2 linked regions of the Enhydrobacter sp. genome follow. Each later gene encodes a partner of the first gene's protein in a complex. Links are inferred from orthologs where the notes say so. Each region holds a gene or a part of one and is shown in the gene's direction. Other genes may lie near its edges. The genes, in order: OJF58_RS14715 and dapF.

Region 1 (9,461 bases):
TGATCGGCGTGATCTACGAGGCCCGGCCCAATGTCACCGCCGACGCCGGCGCGCTCTGCATCAAGTCGGGCAACGTGGTCGTGCTGCGCGGCGGCTCCGACAGCTTCCATTCCTCGCGCTCGATCGTCGAGCTCCTGCGGCGGGCGCTCGAGACGGCAGGCCTGCCCGAGGACTGCGTGCAGCTCGTGCCGACGACCGACCGCGCCGCCGTGGGCGAGCTCCTGAAGGCGATGGACTGGCTCGATCTGATCGTGCCGCGCGGCGGCCGCTCGCTGATCGATCGCGTCACGCAGGAAAGCCGCGTGCCGGTGCTGCGCCACTACGACGGCATCTGCCATGTCTATGTCGACCGCGACGCCGATGCCGGCATGGCGCGCGATCTCGTCGCCAACGCCAAGATGCGGCGCGTGAGCGTGTGCGGCGCCGCCGAGACGCTGCTGATCGACCGCGCGGCGCTCGACACGCATCTCGGGCCCGTGCTCGCCAGGCTGCACGAGCTGGGCTGCGAGGTGCGCGGCGATGCCGAGGTCCGCAAGCGCGATGCGAAGGCGCTGCCCGCCACGGAGAAGGACTGGCGCACCGAGTATCTCGAGCCGATCATTTCCGTCGCCACGGTCGACGGCGTCGCGGGCGCGATCCGCCACATCGCGACCTACGGCAGCCAGCACACCGAGGCGATCGTCACCGACAACCAGGCCACCGCCGACCGCTTCCTGAAGGAAGTCGACAGCGCCATCGTGATGCACAATGCCAGCACCCAGTTCGCCGACGGCGGCGAGTTCGGGCTGGGGGCGGAGATCGGCATCTCGACCAACCGCATGCATGCCCGCGGCCCTGTCGGCCTGGTCGAGCTCACGACCTACAAGAACGTCGTGCGCGGCAAGGGCACCCTGCGCCCATGAGCACCGCCTGGTGATCGAGGCGCGCCATCCCATGCCCGGCGTGCCCCGCGATACGCGGCGGCGCATCGGGCTTCTGGGCGGTTCGTTCAATCCCGCCCACGAAGGCCATCGCCATGTGAGCCTGGAAGCCCTGAAACGGCTCGGCCTCGACGAGATCTGGTGGCTGGTCTCGCCGCAAAACCCGCTGAAGAGCGGCGACGGCATGGAGCCGCTGGCAAGCCGCCTGGCCCGCGCCAGGCAGCTCGGCCGGCACCCTCGCATCCGGGTCGAGGCGCCGGAATTGCTGCTGGGCACACGCTACACGCTCGACACCGTGCAGGCCTTGAAGCGCCTTTATCCGCGCGCGCGGTTCGTGTGGCTGATGGGCGCCGACATCCTGCCGCAGCTCGTGCACTGGGAGGGCTGGCGCGACCTGTTCGGGGCCATTCCCATTGCTGCCTTCGCCCGGCCCGGCTGGGGCTACGCCGCCCTGCAATCGGCAGCCCCCCGCACCTTTGCGCGTTACCGGCTTGATGCCGGCCAAGCCCGCCGGCTGGCGGATTGCCGGCCGCCCGCCTGGTGCTTCATCCCGAGCCGCCTCGACAGCCATTCGGCCACGGCGATCCGCGCCGTCCGGCCGAAACGGACCAGAACGAAAGGAAAGACCATCTCCGACCCGATCCGTCCGCTTCCCGACAGAAGCGATATCGCCGACACCCAGCTCGCACTGGTCCGGCGCTCCCTCGAGGACGACAAGGCCGAGGACATCGTCGTCATCGATCTCAAGGGCAAGTCGTCCTTCGCCGACTACATGGTGATCGCCTCGGGCCGCTCGAACCGGCAGGTCGTGGCCATCGCCGATCATCTCGCCGAACGGCTGAAGCAGGCGGGCCGGGGACCCGTTCCCGTCGAGGGCAAGCAGGGTGGCGACTGGGTGCTGGTCGATGCCGGCGATGTCGTGGTCCATATCTTCCGGCCCGAGCCGCGGGCCTTCTATGCCCTGGAGAAGATGTGGGCGCTGGAGAACGACGCGGCCACGAGGCCCAAGGCCGCGAGAACGGGCCGCCGCCGGCAGGCCTCCTGAGGCCGTGAAGATCACCATCGCCGCCATCGGCCGCGCCGGACGCGGCCCCGAGCGCGATCTCTACGACCACTATGCCAGCCGCATCCGCTGGCCGCTCGTGCTGCGCGAGCTCGAGGAGAAGCGCAAGCTGCCCGCTGCCGAGCTGATGCGCCGCGAAGGCGAGCTCCTGCTGGCGGCCGCGCCGCGGGCAGCGGTCCTGGTCGCGCTCGACCGGCGCGGGCGGCAGATGGACAGCGAGGCCTTCGCCCGCCGGCTCGGCCGCTGGCGCGACGAGTCAGTGTCCGACGTCGCATTCCTGATCGGCGGCGCCGACGGGCATGCCGAGGCGCTGCTGGAAAAGGCCTCTTTGGTCCTGTCCTTCGGCGCCATGACCTGGCCGCATCAGCTCGCCCGGGCAATGCTGGCCGAGCAGATCTACCGCAGCCAGCAGCTCCTGGCCGGCCATCCCTATCACCGGGCTTAGTCATCGGGCATGAGAATTGGCGGCGATTTTGCCTCTGTTCTGACGAAAAACCCGGGCTACATTGGCTCCATGCATCCGCTTCTCCCCCGGTCTGCCGCCGCCCTCGTCGCGCTCGCCGCGGCGACGCTGTCGACGGCATCGGTCGCCCAGCAGACCCCGGCCGCGGATACGCCGCCCTCCGTGACCAAGCCCGTGCGCAGCATCCCCTACGTGTCGATCACCGGTGAGGACGGCAAGCAGCGCAACTACGAGACCAACGCCATCCCGCTGCTCTTCAACCGCGCCTGCTTCGGCTGGCGCATGTATCTCGGCGGCCCGACCCGCACCGTGTCGCTGACCGAGGTGCTGACGACCTCCAAGCCCGCCGAGCAGGTCATCGCCGGCCCCGAGACCGAGGTGAGCCCGGACAAGACCAAGGCGACGACGCGCATGCGCGAGGTCGTGCAGGACGGCGTGCTGCAGCGCTCCTGGTGCATCATCCCGGGCGATCCGCCGGGCACCTATACCTACGACATCACGATCGACGGCGAGCCGCGCGGCGAGTTCGTGTTCTGCGCCATCGAGATTCCCGACCAGAACCCCAACATCGATCCGCGCGATCTGCATTGCCCGAACAAGTTCAACTCGGTCGAGCGCGCGCGGCCCCCCAGCCTGCCGAAAGCGTCGTGATGCCCGAGTCCCGCCCCCGCCCCGCCGTCCTCTGCATCCTGGACGGCTGGGGCTTCCGCACCGATCCGCGCGACAATGCCATCCTCGATGCGAGGACGCCCAACTACGACCGGCTGATCGCCACCTGCCCGCAGGGCCTGATCGATGCGTCCGAGACATTCGTCGGCCTGCCCAAGGGCCAGATGGGCAATTCCGAGGTCGGCCACATGAACCTCGGCGCCGGCCGGGTGGCCGTGCCCGACCAGCCGCGCATCGACAAGGCGATCGAGACCGGTGCGCTGGCGAAGAACGAGATCCTGACCGATCTGATCGCCGGCCTCAAGAAGACCGGCCACGCCTGCCATCTCATGGGCTTGGCCTCGCCGGGCGGGGTGCATGCGCATCAGGACCACCTGGTCGCCCTTGCCAATCTGATCGCGACCGCCGGGGTCACGGTCTGGATCCACGCCTTCCTCGACGGCCGCGACATGCCGCCGCGCAGCGCGCACGACTGCCTGAAGGAGATCGAGGCCGGCCTGAAGCAGGGCCTGCCGATCCGCTTCGCCACGGTGACCGGCCGCTTCTACGCCATGGACCGCGACAAGCGCTGGGACCGCGTGAACGCGGCCTACGATGCGCTGGTCGACGCCAGGGGCAAGCAGACGGCGAAGACCGCCGACGAGGCGGTCGACAAGGGCTACGCCGCGGACAAGAACGACGAGTTCGTCGAGCCCACGGTGATCGACGGTTACGAGGGCATGAAGGACGGCGACGCCATCCTGATGTTCAACTACCGCGCCGACCGTGCCCGCGAGATCCTGACGGCGCTGGTCGACCCGATGTTCGACGGCTTCAGGCGCAACCGCACGGTGAAGCTCGCGGACGCCGTCGGCATGGTCGAATATTCGGCGGCGCTCAACGAGTTCCTGAAGACCCTCTTTCCGCCTCTCACCATCCGGATGGGGCTGGGCGAGACGGTATCGCGCGCCGGCCTCAGGCAGCTCCGCATTGCCGAGACCGAGAAGTACGCGCACGTCACCTTCTTCTTCAACGGTGGCGAGGAGCGGCAGTTCGAGGGCGAGGAGCGCATTCTCGTGCCCTCGCCGAAGGTTCAGACCTACGACCTCAAGCCCGAGATGAGCGCGCCCGAGGTGACCGACAAGCTCGTGGCGGCGATCGGCTCGGGCAAGTTCGACCTGATCGTGGTGAACTACGCCAACTCCGACATGGTCGGCCATTCGGGTGAGCTTGCCGCCGCCGTCAAGGCGGTCGAGGCCATCGATGCCTGCCTGGGGCGGCTCATGGAGGCGGTCCGGAAGGCGGGCGGCGTGCTGCTGGTCACGGCCGACCATGGCAACGCCGAGCAGATGTTCGACGAGGCGACCGGCCAGAAGCACACCCAGCACACCCTCAACCGTGTCCCTGCCCTGCTGTTCAACGGTCCCGCCAACGTCCGCTCGCTGGGCGACGGCAAGCTGGCCGATATTGCGCCCACCATGCTGGCGCTGATGGGCGTGGCGCAGCCGTCGGAGATGACCGGCCATTCGCTTCTGTCGGAAGCGTCCCGGCCGGCGGTCCTCGCCGTGCCGCATCGAGCGGCCGCGGCCTTGGCGTGAATGTGAAGGTGCCGGGGCCGCTCGTCGCCTTGATCCCGCCAAAGACGGGCGGGTATCCTCCCGCCCCACGCCCGTTGATCCCGTGTGCCCGACCGGCTGCCGGTGGGCGTCGTTTTGCAAAGGCTCCCCAATGACCCGCTTGCGCTTCGTCTCCATCGCCGCGACCCTGGCGTTCCTCACCGTGCCGGCCATCGTGCCCGCCTCGGCGCAGGACAAGCCCGGCACCAAGGGCCCGGGCAGCGACAAGAGCGAGCTCTATCAGCAGCTCAACCTGTTCGGCGACGTGCTCGAGCGCGTCCGTCGCGACTACGTCGAGCCGGTCGACGAGAAATCCCTGATCGAGAATGCCATCAACGGCATGCTGGCCTCGCTCGACCCCCACTCGAGCTACATGAACCCCAAGAGCTACAAGGACATGCAGGTCCAGACGCGGGGCGAGTTCGGCGGGCTCGGCATCGAGGTCACGATGGAGAACGGCGTCATCAAGGTGGTCTCGCCGATCGACGACACGCCCGCCTCCAAGGCGGGCCTGCAGTCGGGCGATCTGATCTTCGCGCTCGACGGTCAGCCGGTGCAGGGGCTGACGCTGCAGGAGGCCGTCGAGAAGATGCGCGGCAAGATCGGCTCCTCGATCAAGCTCTCGGTGAAGCGCGGCAGCAAGGAGCCGTTCGACGTCACGCTGACGCGCGAGAACATCAAGGTGAAGTCGACGCGCTGGCACCTCGAGGGCGGCGACGTCGGCTATATCCGCGTCACGTCCTTCACCGAGCAGAGCACCTCGGGCGTGCTGGATGCCGTGAACCACATCAAGAAGGAAGCCGGCAACAAGCTCAGGGGCTACGTCATCGATCTGCGCAACAATCCGGGCGGCCTGCTCGACCAGGCCATCTCGATGGTCGACGCCTTCCTCGACAAGGGCGAGATCGTCTCGGTCAAGGCGCGCAAGCCTGAGGATGTGCAGCGCTGGAACGCCAAGCCGGGCGACGTCGCCAAGGGCCTGCCGATCGTCGTGCTGGTGAACGGCGGCTCGGCCTCGGCCTCGGAGATCGTGGCCGGCGCGCTGCAGGACCACCACCGCGCGATCATCATGGGGACTCGCACCTTCGGCAAGGGCTCGGTCCAGACCATCATGCAGGTGACCGGCGGCGGCGCCATCCGCCTCACGACCGCGCTCTACTTCACGCCGTCGGGCCGCTCGATCCAGAAGGAGGGCATCAAGCCCGACATCGAGGTCCAGCAGTCGAAGGTCGAGACGATCGAGTCGCGTCCCGGCTTCCGCGAGGAGAACCTGCGGCGCTCGATCGCCAATCCGATCGACAAGCCGACGGAGAAGAAGCCGGCCGCGCCGGATGCCAATGCCAAGCCGGCCAAGCCGGGCGACAAACAGCAGTCCGGCCCGAACGCGGCACCGGGCGGCGCGCCGGCGCCCTCGTCGGAGTCGGGCGTCGATCCCAACGAACCGCCCAAGGAGGGCGTGCAGGACTATCAGTTGATGCGGGCCATCGACTTGATCCGCGGCATCTCGCTCTACGCGAGCAACCGCGCCAACTGACGCGGCGTCCGGCGTGACATGGCGGACGAGCCGGAGCGCGCCAAGGCGTTCGTCCGCTGGCGCCTCCCGAAGGGTCTGCCGAGCGGACCGGTTGCCGCCTATGGCCTGGTAATCGGGCTGACGGCCGCCTGCGCCGGGCTTGTCTATCTCCAGGTCGACAGGCCGCCGCCCCTGGTCGAGGAGGCCGCCGCTGCGGCGCCGACGCCAACCCAGGCGCGGCCGGCCGGCTCGCTGAAGCTTCCGTTCCGGCGCCCGCACGCTCTCGACTTCCGAAGGCTGACGCTCGCCGAGCGCGACGACATGGTGGAGGTGACGTCGGACGGCCTGCGCCTGCCCAAGATCTCGTTCGACGGCTGGATGCCCTGGATCGCCTACGCCCGCCGCTACGATCCCGCCGGTCCGGCGGCGCGGGTCGGCCTCCTGATGATCAATGTCGGCGCCGACGAGGCGCTCATGACACGGGTGATCGACGAGCTGCCCGGCGAGGTCAGCCTGGCCTTCCTGCCCGGAACGCCCGACCTGCCGCGCTGGATGAAGCGGGCCCATGCCCATAACCACGAGACTTATTTGATGATGCCGGTGGAGGATCCCGAGGGTCTCGGCGAGCGCGGCATCCGATCCATCTCTCCCAAGGCGGACGGCGCGGAGAATGTCGCGCGGCTGAGGGAGGCGATGGCCCGCGGCGAAGGCTATGTCGGCTTCGTCATGCCGACGCCGGGACCGGTGTCGCAGTCCGAGGCGATCGCGCGGCCGCTGGTGCAGGAGATCGCCGATCGCGGCCTCGGCCTGATCGAGATCAATCCGGGACCGACGCCCACCGCCATGTATCGCCTCGCGACCGACTTCGGCGTCGGCTATGCCCGCACCTCGACGGTGCTCGACTACAAGCTGGCGCGCGACGGCCTGGACGGCAATCTCGACCGGCTGGCCGAATGGACCAGCGAGGCCTGGCCCGGCCGCCCGCCGCGGCACGACTTCGGCGTGCTGCAGCCGGGCGATGCGGCAATCGACGCTATCGTGGCGTGGCACAAGCGGCTGGCCCATCAGAACGCCGTGTCGTTCGTGCCGATCATCGGCCATTTCGAGTGCCGCCCGGCCTGCATGGCGCGGCTGCGCGAACAACCCGACCAGCTTCGGCCGTGATGCGCGACGGCGTCCCCCCTTCCTACCGCCCCAATGTCGGGTTGATGCTGATCGGCCCCGACCGCCGCATCTTCGTCGGCGAGCGCGCCGGCATGCCCGGCGCCTGGCAGATGCCGCAGGGCGGCGTCGATCGCGGCGAGAGCCCGGTCGAGGCGGCCTGTCGCGAGCTTGCGGAGGAAGTCGGCACGACGCGGGCCCTGCTGCTGCGCGAGAGCCGGGATTGGCTCACCTACGACTTCCCGCCCGAGGTCGATGCCGGACGCTGGAAGGGGCGGTGGCGCGGCCAGGCGCAAAAATGGTTCGCGCTCGCCTTCACCGGCACCGACGCCGATATCGACATCCGCGCCCACGACCACGAGTTCGACGCCTGGCAGTGGGCCGATCCCGGCGCGCTGCTCGACTGGATCGTCCCCTTCAAGCGGCCGGTCTATGAAGCGGTGCTGAAGGAATTCGCCGACCTGATTTCCTAGCTGGTCCCTCGCACAGGAGTCATCGATGCTGCTGAATGCCCTCTTCCCGACGCGCGACATAGGCACCGACCCAGCGAGGATCCGCGATTGGGCGCAGGCTGCGGAGGATCTCGGCTATCACTGCATCGAGGTCGCCGATCATGTCTTCGGCGCGGCGGCGCGCGGTGACTGGAAGCCTCTCTACAGCGAGACCGATCCCTTCCACGAGACCTTCACGACGATGGCCTTTCTCGCCGCCGCGACCAGGACCATCAAGCTGTGCAGCGGGGTGCTCATCCTGCCGCAGCGCCAGACCGGCGTGGTCGCCAAGCAGGCGGCCGAGGTCGACATCCTGAGCGGCGGCCGGTTGCGATTGGGAATCGGCGTCGGCTGGAACCATGTCGAGTACGAGGCGCTCGGCGCCGACTGGAAGACACGCGGTGCGCGGCAAGCCGAGCAGATCGAGGTGATGCGACGCCTGTGGACCGAGGATCTGGTCACCTTCAACGGCCGGTTTCATACCCTGGTCGACGTCAATCTGCTTCCCGTCCCGGTTCAGCGCCCGATCCCGATCTGGTTCGGCGGATCGTCTGACTCCGTCGTCAAGCGGGCAGCCCGTCTCGGCGACGGCTGGATGCCGATCATGGCTCCCGACCAGCAGGCGGAGGCAAAGCTCGCGATGCTGCGCGAGCATCTGAAGGTGTTCGGGCGCGACCCCGCGGCCTTCGGGCTCGAGGGCTGGTTGCGCATGAACGACCCCGACCCGCAGCTCTGGGCGGCAGCGGCTCAAGGCTGGAAACGGCTCGGCGCCCAGATGGTGATGCTCTATCCGATGTACCGGATGCCGACGCTCGATCAGCAGATCGAGACCTTGCGGCGCTTCAAGGAAGTAGCGGCCTGAGCTGGTCCGCCAGCGTCAAGCGCCGTGGGCAGCGAGCTGGGTCGCGCGCCAGCGCAGGAACCAGAGGCCGGCGCGGGTCAGGAGGGCATTGAGACGTCCCTGCGGTGCAAGGCCCACCGCCTTCAGCACCATCGCCATTGCGCGCTGCACATGGGTCGGCCGATAGAGCGGATAGGCGCGCCGCGCATAGGCCTGCATGGAGCGCTTGCGATCATAGACCGCGTCGGCCGGCGCATTGGCGGCGAAATAGGCATAGGCGAGCTCGTCGTCCTCGCTCTCGGCCAGCCGCATCCAGCCAATGCGCAGGCGGCCCCATCGGCTCAGCCGGTCGCGCTCCAGGCAACGCCGGAGATGATCGTAGAAGAGCTTGTAGTGACGGAACTCGTCGGCCGCGATCTTGGCGCAAATCTGCTTCAGTACCGGCTCTTCGGTCGCGTCCCTGAGTGCGCTGTAATAGGAGCTGGTGCCGGTCTCGACGATGCAGCGCGCCATCATCTCGCCCGCCTGGCTGCCGCGCACCGAGGCCGTCGCCTCGAGCGGCAACCGGTAACCCTTGCGAAAACGCTCGAAGGCCGCCTCGAAGTCCCAGGCGGGATCGGCAAGCTGCGCCCAGCGGCCGAGCGCCAGGCCATGCTGGATCTCTTCCGTGGCCCACCGGTTCACATCCTCGACGAAGGGCGGGTCGCTGGCGAACACACGGCCGAGGTAGATGCCGTAATCGACG
Region 2 (9,468 bases), 1.3 Mb from region 1 along the record:
CTGTCGAGGAGCGGCTATTGGAAGTCGCGCACATCTGCCAGTGTGCCTTTGATGGCGGCCGCCGCGGCCATGGCCGGGCTGACGAGATGGGTGCGCCCGCCGCGGCCCTGCCGGCCCTCGAAGTTGCGATTCGAGGTCGAGGCGCAGCGCTGGCCGGGCTCAAGCCGGTCGGCGTTCATGGCGAGGCACATCGAGCAGCCCTGGATGCGCCACTCGAAGCCCGCCTCGATGAAGATCCTGTCGAGGCCCTCCTTCTCGGCCTCGGCCTTCACCAGCCCCGAGCCCGGCACGACCATGGCCGACACGTTTGGCGCCACCTTGCGGCCCTTGGCGATCTCCGCGGCAGCGCGCAGGTCCTCGATGCGACCGTTGGTGCAGGAGCCGATGAACACGCGGTCGATCGGCACGTCGACGAGCTTGGTGCCCGGAGTCAGGCCCATATAGGCGAGCGAGCGCGCCCAAGCCTCGCGGCGGTTCTCGTCGGGCGCGTTGGCCGGATCGGGAACGACGTCGGTGATCGGGAGTGCGTCCTGTGGGCTCGTGCCCCAGGTCACCATCGGCGGGATGTCGGAGGCGTTGAGGTCGATCTGGGCGTCGAAATGCGCCTCCTTGTCGGAGGGCAAACGCCGCCATTGGCCGAGCGCCAGGTCCCAGGCCCCGCCCTTGGGCGCGTACGGGCGCCCTTGCAGGTACTTGAAGGTCGTATCGTCCGGCGCGATCAGGCCGGCGCGGGCGCCCGCCTCGATCGACATGTTGCAGACGGTCATGCGGCCTTCCATCGTCATGTCGCGGATGGCGCGGCCGGCATATTCGATGACATATCCGGTGCCGCCGGCGGTGCCGAGCCTCGCGATGATGGCGAGGATCACGTCCTTGGGCGTGACGCCGAGCGGCAGGCTGCCCTCGACCGCCACACGCATGTTCCTGGCCGGCTTCTGGATCAGCGTCTGCGTCGCCAGCACGTGCTCGACCTCGGACGTGCCGATGCCGAAGGCGAGCGCCCCGAACGCGCCGTGCGTCGAGGTATGGCTGTCGCCGCACACGATGGTCATGCCGGGCAGGGTGAGCCCCTGCTCGGGGCCGATGACATGCACGATGCCGCGCCGCGCGTCGTTCAGGCCGAAGTAGGGCACGCCGAAATCGGCCACGTTCTTCTCGAGCGTCTCGACCTGGATGCGCGATTCCTCGTCGGGAATGCCCTGGCTCATGTCGGTGGTCGGCGTGTTGTGGTCGGCGACGGCGATCGTGGCGTCAGGCCGGCGCAGGGGGCGGTGCGCCAGGCGCAAGCCCTCGAAGGCCTGCGGGCTCGTCACCTCGTGCACGAGATGCCGGTCGATATAGATCACACAGGTGCCGTCGTCCTGGCGATGGACGACGTGGCCGTCCCAGATCTTCTCGAACAGGGTCCGGGGCGCCGGCGGGGGAGGGGGCGGCGTGGCCGACTTCTTTCGGGCAGCCATGGCGCGCCTACTTCCTGCCGCCCTTGGCGGCCCGGACACCCTTCTCGTCGCGGGGCTTTTCCTTCTTGAGCTTCTCGCGCCGCGGCCGCCTCGCCGCCTCCTCGGCCTGCTCGGCGATCAGCTCGCGCTGGGCCTCGACGTCCTCGGCGATGCGGCTCGCCTTGCCGCGCAGCGCCCGCAGGTAATAGAGCTTGGCGCGGCGCACCGTGCCCTTGCGCACGACCTCGATCTCCCAGATGCCCGGGCTGTAGAGCGGGAACACACGCTCCACGCCCTCGCCGAAGCTGATCTTGCGCACGGTGAAGGAGGAGTTCACGCCGTCGTTCTTGCGGGCGATGCAGACCCCCTCGTAGACCTGGATGCGCTCACGGTTGCCTTCCTGCACCTTGACGTGCACGCGTACCGTATCGCCGGGCTCGAAGCGCGGCACCGGCCGCTCGGCCGTTACCTTGTCCATCGTGGCCTGCGCCAGCGTATCGAGAATGTTCATCGCATCCATCCTTTCGTCACTTCTCTTCGTTCCCGGACGCGGTCCGCCGGCGGGCCCACAGATCGGGCCGCCGCCGCCGCGTGATCTCTTCCCGCTGCCTCAGCCGCCACTCGGCGACCTTGCCGTGGTGCCCCGAGACCAGGACCTCCGGCACGCGCCGTTCGGTTCCGTCGGGGCCCGACCAGACCGCCGGCCGGGTGTAGTGCGGGTACTCGAGCAAACCGTCCTCAAAGCTCTCCTCGCTCGCCGACGCCGGCTCGCCCATCACCCCGGGCAGGAGCCGCACGCAGCAATCCATCACCGCCATGGCCGCGATCTCGCCGCCCGAAAGCACGAAATCGCCGACCGAAATCTCCTCCAGGGCGTGGGCCTCGATGACGCGCTCGTCGACGCCCTCGAACCGCCCGCACACCAGCAGCACGCCCGACCCCTCGGCCAGCTCCCGCGCCCGCGCCTGGCTGAACGGCGCGCCGCGCGGCGAGAGCAGGATCTTCGGAATCCGGCTTTCCGCGACCGCCTCGATCGCCGCCGACAGGACGTCCGGCTTCATCACCATGCCGGCGCCGCCGCCGAAGGGCGCATCGTCCACCGTGCCATGGCGATCCTTGGCGAACCGCCGGATATCGACCGTCGTCAGCGACCAGACCCCTTCCTTCAGTGCCTTGCCGGCCAGGCTTCCGCCCAGCGGGCCCGGAAACATCTCCGGAAAGAGCGTCAGCGCCGTCGCGCGCCACACGTTGCTTCACGCCTCCTTCGTTTCGCCCTCCACCAGCAGGCCTGCCGGCGGATCCACCACGACCTTGCCGCCCTCGATGTCGATCTCGGGCACCGCTTCATCGGTGAAGGGCAGCATCACGCCTCCCGACACCTCCATCACGGGGCCGGCGCCGAAATCGTGGAAGGCGATCACCTTGCCCCAATCCCGGCCGTCCCGGCCGATTGCCGGCAGACCGATCAGGTCCGCCTCGTACCATTCCCGCTCGCCGGCCTCGGGCAGGGCGCCGCGCTCCACATAGAGTCGCAAGCCCCGCAAGGCCTCCGCCGCCGTCCGATCGGCGATACCCTCGATCCGGGCCAGCACCGTGCCGCGTGCGGCACTCAACGCCTCGACCCGGTACTCCTTCTTCCCCGTCTCGTCCGACAGCGGACCGTACGCACCGACCGCCATCGGGTCTCCGGTGAAGCTCTTGATGCGCACCAGACCGCGCACCCCGTGCGGCGCCGCGATGACGCCCAGCAGGACGCGGCCCTTGCTCATCAGGAGGCGGCCGCCTCCGTCTTCTCGCCTTCCGCCGCCGCACCGGCCGCGGCCTTCAGGCGTTCTTGCGCCTTGGCGCGCGGCTGGTTCTTCTTGGTCTGCTCGCGCCGCTCGCGCGGCTTCATCAACTCGGCCTCCGCCAGGAACTTGGCGACGCGATCCGACGGCTGGGCGCCGACCTTGAGCCAGTGGGCCACGCGCTCCTTGTCCACGGTTACGCGCTGGGCGTGCTCGCGCGGCAGGAGCGGGTTGTAGGTGCCGACCTTCTCGATGAAGCGGCCGTCGCGCGGGCTGCGCGAATCGGCCACCACGATGTGGAAGAACGGCCTCTTCTTGGCGCCGTGGCGGGTCATGCGGATGGTCAGCATTCTCTCTCCTTCGAATTCGTCAGATACGGTTCACGTTCACCAAACTTCAGCGCGGGAAGCCGGGCGGCGGCGTCATCCCGCCGAGGCTGCGCATCAATCCCTTTTCCCCGAGCTTGTTGACGCGTTTCATCATTTTCACCATGTCGGCGTGCTGCTTCAGGAGCTTGTTGACGTCCTGGACATGCACGCCCGATCCCTTGGCGATGCGCTTCTTGCGCGAGGCGTGGATGATGTCGGGGTTGCGCCGCTCGCGCGGGGTCATCGCGAGGATGACCGCCTCCTGGCGCTTGAGCTGCTTCTCGTCGATGCTGGCCTTGGCCATGGCGGCCTTGGCCTGCATGGCGCCCGGCAGCATGCCCATCAGGCCCTGCAGCCCGCCCATCTTGCGCAACTGGCGGAGCTGGGCCAGCAGGTCGTCCATGTCGAACTGGCCCTTGCGCAGCTTGGCGGCGAGCTTCTCCGCCTCTTCCTTCTCGATCGTCTCGGCGGCGCGCTCGACCAGCGAGACGATGTCGCCCATGCCGAGGATGCGCGAGGCGATGCGGTCGGGATGGAACGGCTCGAGCTGATCGAACTTCTCGCCGACGCCGATCAGCTTCACCGGACGGCCGGTCACGGCGCGCATCGAGAGCGCGGCGCCGCCCCGGCTGTCGCCGTCGACGCGGGTCAGCACGATGCCGGTGACGGCCAGCCGCTCGTTGAACGCCTTGGCGACATTGACCGCGTCCTGGCCGGTCATCGCGTCTGCGACCAGCAGCGTCTCCTTGGGCTTGGCGAGGTCGGAGATCTCCTTGACCTCCTGCATCAGCTCCTCATCGATCGAGAGGCGGCCCGCGGTGTCGAGGATCAGGACATCGAAGCCCTCGCGCCGCGCCGTCTCCAGGGCGCGCCGGGTGATGGCGAGCGGCATCTCGAGCGGCACGATCGGCAGGGTCGGCACGCCGGTCTGCTCGCCCAGCACTTTGAGCTGCTGCTGCGCGGCCGGCCGGCGGGTATCGAGCGAGGCCATCAGCACGCGACGCCTGGTCGAGAAGGAGCCGCCGAACATCTCGGCCGCCATGCCCTGCGGGCCTTGGCTCAGCCGATAGGCGACCTTGGCCGACGAGGTCGTCTTGCCGGAACCCTGCAGGCCCACCATCAGGATCACGACCGGCGGGATGGCGTTCAGGTCGAGGTCGGCGACGGTGCCGCCCAGCATCTCGACCAGGTGATCGTTCACGATCTTGACCACCATCTGGCCGGGTGTGACCGAGCGGATGACATCGGCGCCGATCGCCTTGGGCCGGACGCCGTCGATGAACTGACGCACGACCGGCAAGGCCACGTCGGCGTCGAGCAACGCGGTGCGCACCTCGCGCAACGCCGTGTCGACATCGGCCTCGGAGAGCGACCCGCGCCCCCGCAGCTTGTCGAAAACATCGCCCAGGCGTTTGCTCAGACCTTCGAACATCGCACTCCCGTCGGCCCAAAGAGGTATCGCGCCGATGCGCGAACCCTCGCGGATCGACGGAGCTCCCCGCAGGGGGAACCGGAGAAATCGGCACGACCGATTGAGCGGCCGGGGTATAAGGCCTCGCACGCATGGAGTCAAAGATTTGGCGTACGAGGACAAGCCCTTGGCCGAAAAGGATTATCGTCCCGTTCCCGGCTGGGCGCTCCTGCTCTTCCTGGCGGCGCTGGCGGTCCTTGGCCTTCTCGGTGTGCAGTTTCTGGCAGGCCAGGCGGTCCTGACCATCCTGGCGACGTTCTATGCCTTGGGGTTCTGCGCCGTCCTTGTGGCCGCGGCCCCGCTTGGCCAGGCGGCGCTGCCGGCGCTGGGCATCAGGCCGGCCGGCTGGCGGCCGGTGGTGCTGGGGGTGATCGGCACCGTCGCCCTGTCGGTGGCGGTGAGCCAGCTCGGCCTCGAGCCCAAGGCCATGAAGGAAGCCGTCGACATCGCGCGCGAACCGGGCGCGCTGATGCGCAGCCTGCTCATTCTCGCCCTCCTGGCGCCGGTCGTGGAGGAACTGGTGTTCCGTGGCCTGCTGTACGGCTGGATCGCCGGACGCTGGGGGACGGTGCCGGCCTGGGTCGCAAGCTCGATCGCCTTCGCGCTTGCCCACTACGAGCCGGCGCACATCCTTCTGGTCCTGCCGCTCGGCCTGCTGTTCGGCTATCTGCGGCGGCGCACCGATTCACTGCTGCCCTCGCTGGCCGCCCACATCTTCAACAACGGCTTCGCCGTGCTGGCCGCGGCCTATCTCAGCAGCTAGATCAGGCCGCGAGCTTGCGCTCGACGAAGTCGAGCCGGTCCTGGCCCCAGAAGATCTCGCGGTCGATCACGAACGAAGGCGCGCCGAACACGCCCTGGTCGATGGCGTACTTGGTGTAGGAGTCGCGCTTGTCGGCGATGCCGGGCGTCTCGCTCGCCTTGATCACCGAATCGGCATCGAGGCCGCAACCCGCGATGATCGCGCGCAGGGTGGCGGGATCGCCGGTGTTCTTCTCCTCGGCCCAGAGCGCGTGCAAAACGGCATGGGCGAGCTTGATGGCGTCCGCCATGCGCCCCAGCTCGCGCAGGGCGATGACGCATTTGGCGGCGGGCAGCTCGTTGGCGGGAAAGAACTTCGGCTCGAGGTTCAGCGGGACGCCGAGCACATCGCGCCAGCGCTTGAGCTCCATCAGGCGATAGGCCTGGCGCTGCGGCGCGCGTTTGGGCAGCGGCAGGCCGCCGGAAACGGCGAACACCGAGCCGAAATCGACCGGCCAGATGGTGACGTGCGCATGGTGCTTCCTGGCGATCGCCTCGAAGCGCTTGGAGCCGAGATAGGTCCAGGGCGAATTCAGCGAGACGTAGTAGTCCACGTGCTTTGTCATGGCAGTCCTCCCACCTCGCCCGACTGCCGAAAGCCGGGCGACAGCAAAGCGAGGATACGCCATCCTGCCGCCGTGGCGGAAAAAACGATCGTGATCACCGGCGGCGATGCCGGCTATTTCGAGCTGATGCGCGACTGCATCGGCTCCCTGCGCGCGACGCCGGAAGGACGTTCGCTGGCGCTCGGCATCCTCGATTGCGGGCTGACGGAGGCGCAGCGCGACTGGTGCCGGTCAGGGGATGCGACTCTGGTCGTGCCGGGTTGGGATTTCGACTTTCCCGGGCGCGATCGGCTCAAGGACGGTTACAAGGCGCTGACCGCACGGCCGTTCCTGCCGCGCTACTTTCCCGGCTTCGACCTCTATCTCTGGATCGACGGCGACTGCTGGGTGCAGCAGGGCGATGCCGTCGTGCTGTTCCTGGCGGCCGCGCGCACCGGCAAGCTCGCCGTGGCGCCGGAAATCCATCGATCGATGCGCCACTACCATCATGCCTGGAAGGAATTCGCCACGGTGAACGGCGCCGCCTACGCGGCCTGCTTCGACAATGAGACCGCCGAACGGCTGATCCGCTATCCGCTGATCAATGCCGGCGTATTCGCCCTCGCGGCCGACGCGCCGCACTGGCAGGGCTGGGCCGGCCTCCTGGACGAGGCGCTCCAGCGCTCCACGGACATGACCGACCAGATCGCGCTCAACGTGCTGGTCTACGACAAGGGCTTCCCTTACGAGCCGCTGCCCAGCCGCTGCAACTGGCCGGTGCACCATGCCACCCCGGCTTGGGATGCCGAGCGAGGCCTGTTCGTCGAACCGGCGATGCCGCACGAGCCGCTCGGCATCCTCCATCTCACGATCTACACCAAGAAGCTCGCGGCGCTCGACGTGCGCGAGCTGGGCGGCGACCATGCCGGCGAGGTGCGGGGCCGCTCGTTGCGCTGGCCCGGGCGAACGGCCATATAGCGCGCCATGACCAAGGCGCCGTTTCTGAAGATGCCCTTTCTGAAGATGCACGGGCTGGGCAACGACTTCGTCGTCCTCGATGGCCGTCGGACGGCGCTCGACCTCACCCCGGCGCGCCGCCGTGCCATCGCCGATCGGCGGTTGGGGGTGGGGTGCGACCAGTTGATTGTGCTCGAGCCGCCGACCGAGCGCGGCGCTGACGTCTTCATGCGGATCTACAACCCGGACGGCGGCGAGGCCGGCGCCTGCGGCAATGCCACGCGCTGCGTCGCTTCGGTCGTGATGGACGAACGCAAGGCCGATCAGGTCACGGTGCAGACGATTTCCGGCCTGCTCGATTCGCAGCGGACGGGCCGTGGCGCCAATGGCCTGCCGGTGATTTCCGTCGACATGGGGCCGGCCCGCCTCGACTGGCGCGACATTCCCGTGCGCGAGGCCTGCGACACCAATCACATGCCGGTGGGCCTCGGGCCGTTGCAGGATCCGGTGGGCACCAGCATGGGCAATCCGCACGCCACTTTCTTCGTCGACAATATTGCGGCCGTCCCGCTCGCCGAATTGGGACCGAAGCTGGAGCACGATCCGTTCTTCCCGGAGCGCGCCAATATCGGCATCGTCCAGCGCGTGGGCGACGGCCGGCTGAGGCTCAGGGTCTGGGAGCGCGGCGCGGGCCTCACGCTGGCTTGCGGGTCAGGCGCCTGCGCGGCTGTCGTGGCGGCGAGCCGCCGCGGATTGGTCGATCGCAAGGCCGAGGTGATCCTGGAGCGGGGGTCGCTCACGATCGAGTGGCTGCGCGACGACCATGTGATGATGACCGGCGGCATCGCCGTCGCCTTCAAAGGCGAGCTCGATGCCTCCCTGCTGGCATGAGGGTGTGACGTGAGCGACGTGGTCGAGACCGAAAAGAAGGGCGGATGGCTGTCGCGCCTGCGTGCGGGCCTGTCGAAGTCGACCAGGCGCGTCACCGAGAGCATCACCGGCCTGTTCACCCGCAAGAAGCTCGACCAGGAGACGCTGAACGAGCTGGAGGACGTGCTGATCCAGGCCGATCTCGGCGTCGCCGTCGCCGCGCGGCTGGTCGAGAAGCTCGGCAAGGAGCGCTTCGGCAAGGAAGTGACGGACGAGGAGGTGCGCTCGGCTTTCGCCGACGACATCGCCGAGATCCTGCAGCCGGTGGCGATGCCGCTGGCGATCGATGCGGCGCACAAGCCGCATGTCGTGCTGGTGGTGGGCGTGAACGGCTCGGGCAAGACCACGACCATCGCCAAGCTCGCCCATCTCTTCAAGGGCGAGGGCCGCAGCGTCATGCTGGCCGCCGGCGACACCTTCCGCGCCGCCGCCGTCGAGCAGCTTAAGGTGTGGGGCGATCGCGCCGGCGTGCCGGTGATCGCCAAGCCGACCGGCGCCGACGCCGCCGGCCTCGCCTTCGAGGCGCTGGAGAAGGCGCGGGCCGAGCGCTGTGATGTGCTGCTGATCGACACGGCGGGCCGCCTGCACAACAAGGCCAACCTGATGGAAGAGCTCGGCAAGATCGTGCGAGTGATCCGGAAGCTCGATCCTTCGGCGCCGCATTCCTGCCTGCTGGTGCTCGATGCGACGGTGGGGCAGAACGCCCACGCCCAGGTCGAGACCTTCAAGACCCTGTCGCCGGTCGATGCGCTGGTCGTGACCAAGCTCGACGGCAGCGCCAAGGGCGGCGTTCTGGTGGCGCTGGCCGAGAAATTCGGGTTGCCGGTGGTCGCGATCGGCGTCGGCGAGGGGATCGACGACCTGCGTCCCTTCGAGGCGCGCACCTTTGCGCGCAGTCTCATGGGACTGCCGGCATGAGCGCCCGCGAAGGCGAGAACCACGGCATCCGTCGGCTCTACGCGAGCGCGCTCGAGCTCGGGCCGCTGTTGCTGTTCTTCCTCGCGAACTCGCACTGGGGCATCTATGTCGGCACCGGCGTGTTCATCGCCGCCTCGGCCTTCTCGCTGCCCTGCTATCGCTGGCTCGAGGGCCGCTGGCCGATCATGCCGCTGGTCGGCGCCTTTTTCGTCCTGGTGTTCGGCGGCCTCACCATCTGGCTGCAGGACGAGA

What was found.
Region 2: the proteins of OJF58_RS14715 (region 1) and dapF are in contact, whole or in part, in a solved structure (PDB 5YGU), measured with the Escherichia coli proteins. The link is inferred for Enhydrobacter sp. from one-to-one orthologs.

What each region holds. Positions count from the first base shown.
Region 1 is NZ_CP126889.1:2,933,254-2,942,714, reverse strand. Bases 6,150-9,121 are described here. They hold OJF58_RS14715 (RNA pyrophosphohydrolase), read left to right. Parts: upstream 6,150-7,386; coding sequence 7,387-7,857; downstream 7,858-9,121. Other genes in these bases: OJF58_RS14705 (ferritin-like domain-containing protein), read right to left, coding at 8,753-9,121; OJF58_RS14710 (LLM class F420-dependent oxidoreductase), read left to right, coding at 7,883-8,737; OJF58_RS14720 (divergent polysaccharide deacetylase family protein), read left to right, coding at 6,263-7,387; OJF58_RS14725 (S41 family peptidase), read left to right, coding at 6,150-6,244. Outside these bases: OJF58_RS14750 (glutamate-5-semialdehyde dehydrogenase), read left to right, coding at 1-902; OJF58_RS14745 (nicotinate-nucleotide adenylyltransferase), read left to right, coding at 913-1,965; 23S rRNA (pseudouridine(1915)-N(3))-methyltransferase RlmH, read left to right, coding at 1,970-2,428; OJF58_RS14735 (hypothetical protein), read left to right, coding at 2,498-3,097; gpmI (2,3-bisphosphoglycerate-independent phosphoglycerate mutase), read left to right, coding at 3,097-4,692; more of OJF58_RS14725, read left to right, coding at 4,832-6,149; more of OJF58_RS14705, read right to left, coding at 9,122-9,461. UniProt on the Escherichia coli protein: Master regulator of 5'-end-dependent mRNA decay.
Region 2 is NZ_CP126889.1:1,664,371-1,673,838, reverse strand. What follows is about bases 6,349-9,327. They hold dapF (diaminopimelate epimerase), read left to right. Parts: upstream 6,349-7,395; coding sequence 7,396-8,259; downstream 8,260-9,327. Other genes in these bases: OJF58_RS08380 (septation protein A), read left to right, coding at 9,213-9,327; OJF58_RS08395 (hypothetical protein), read left to right, coding at 6,523-7,389; OJF58_RS08400 (2-hydroxychromene-2-carboxylate isomerase), read right to left, coding at 6,349-6,432. Also shown: leuC (3-isopropylmalate dehydratase large subunit), read right to left, coding at 15-1,460; rplS (50S ribosomal protein L19), read right to left, coding at 1,468-1,950; tRNA (guanosine(37)-N1)-methyltransferase TrmD, read right to left, coding at 1,967-2,686; ribosome maturation factor RimM, read right to left, coding at 2,693-3,208; rpsP (30S ribosomal protein S16), read right to left, coding at 3,208-3,576; ffh (signal recognition particle protein), read right to left, coding at 3,623-5,026; OJF58_RS08405 (type II CAAX endopeptidase family protein), read left to right, coding at 5,193-5,828; more of OJF58_RS08400, read right to left, coding at 5,830-6,348; more of OJF58_RS08380, read left to right, coding at 9,328-9,468. UniProt on the Escherichia coli protein: Involved in the succinylase branch of the L-lysine biosynthesis and in the biosynthesis of the pentapeptide incorporated in the peptidoglycan moiety. Catalyzes the stereoinversion of LL-2,6-diaminopimelate (L,L-DAP) to meso-diaminopimelate (meso-DAP).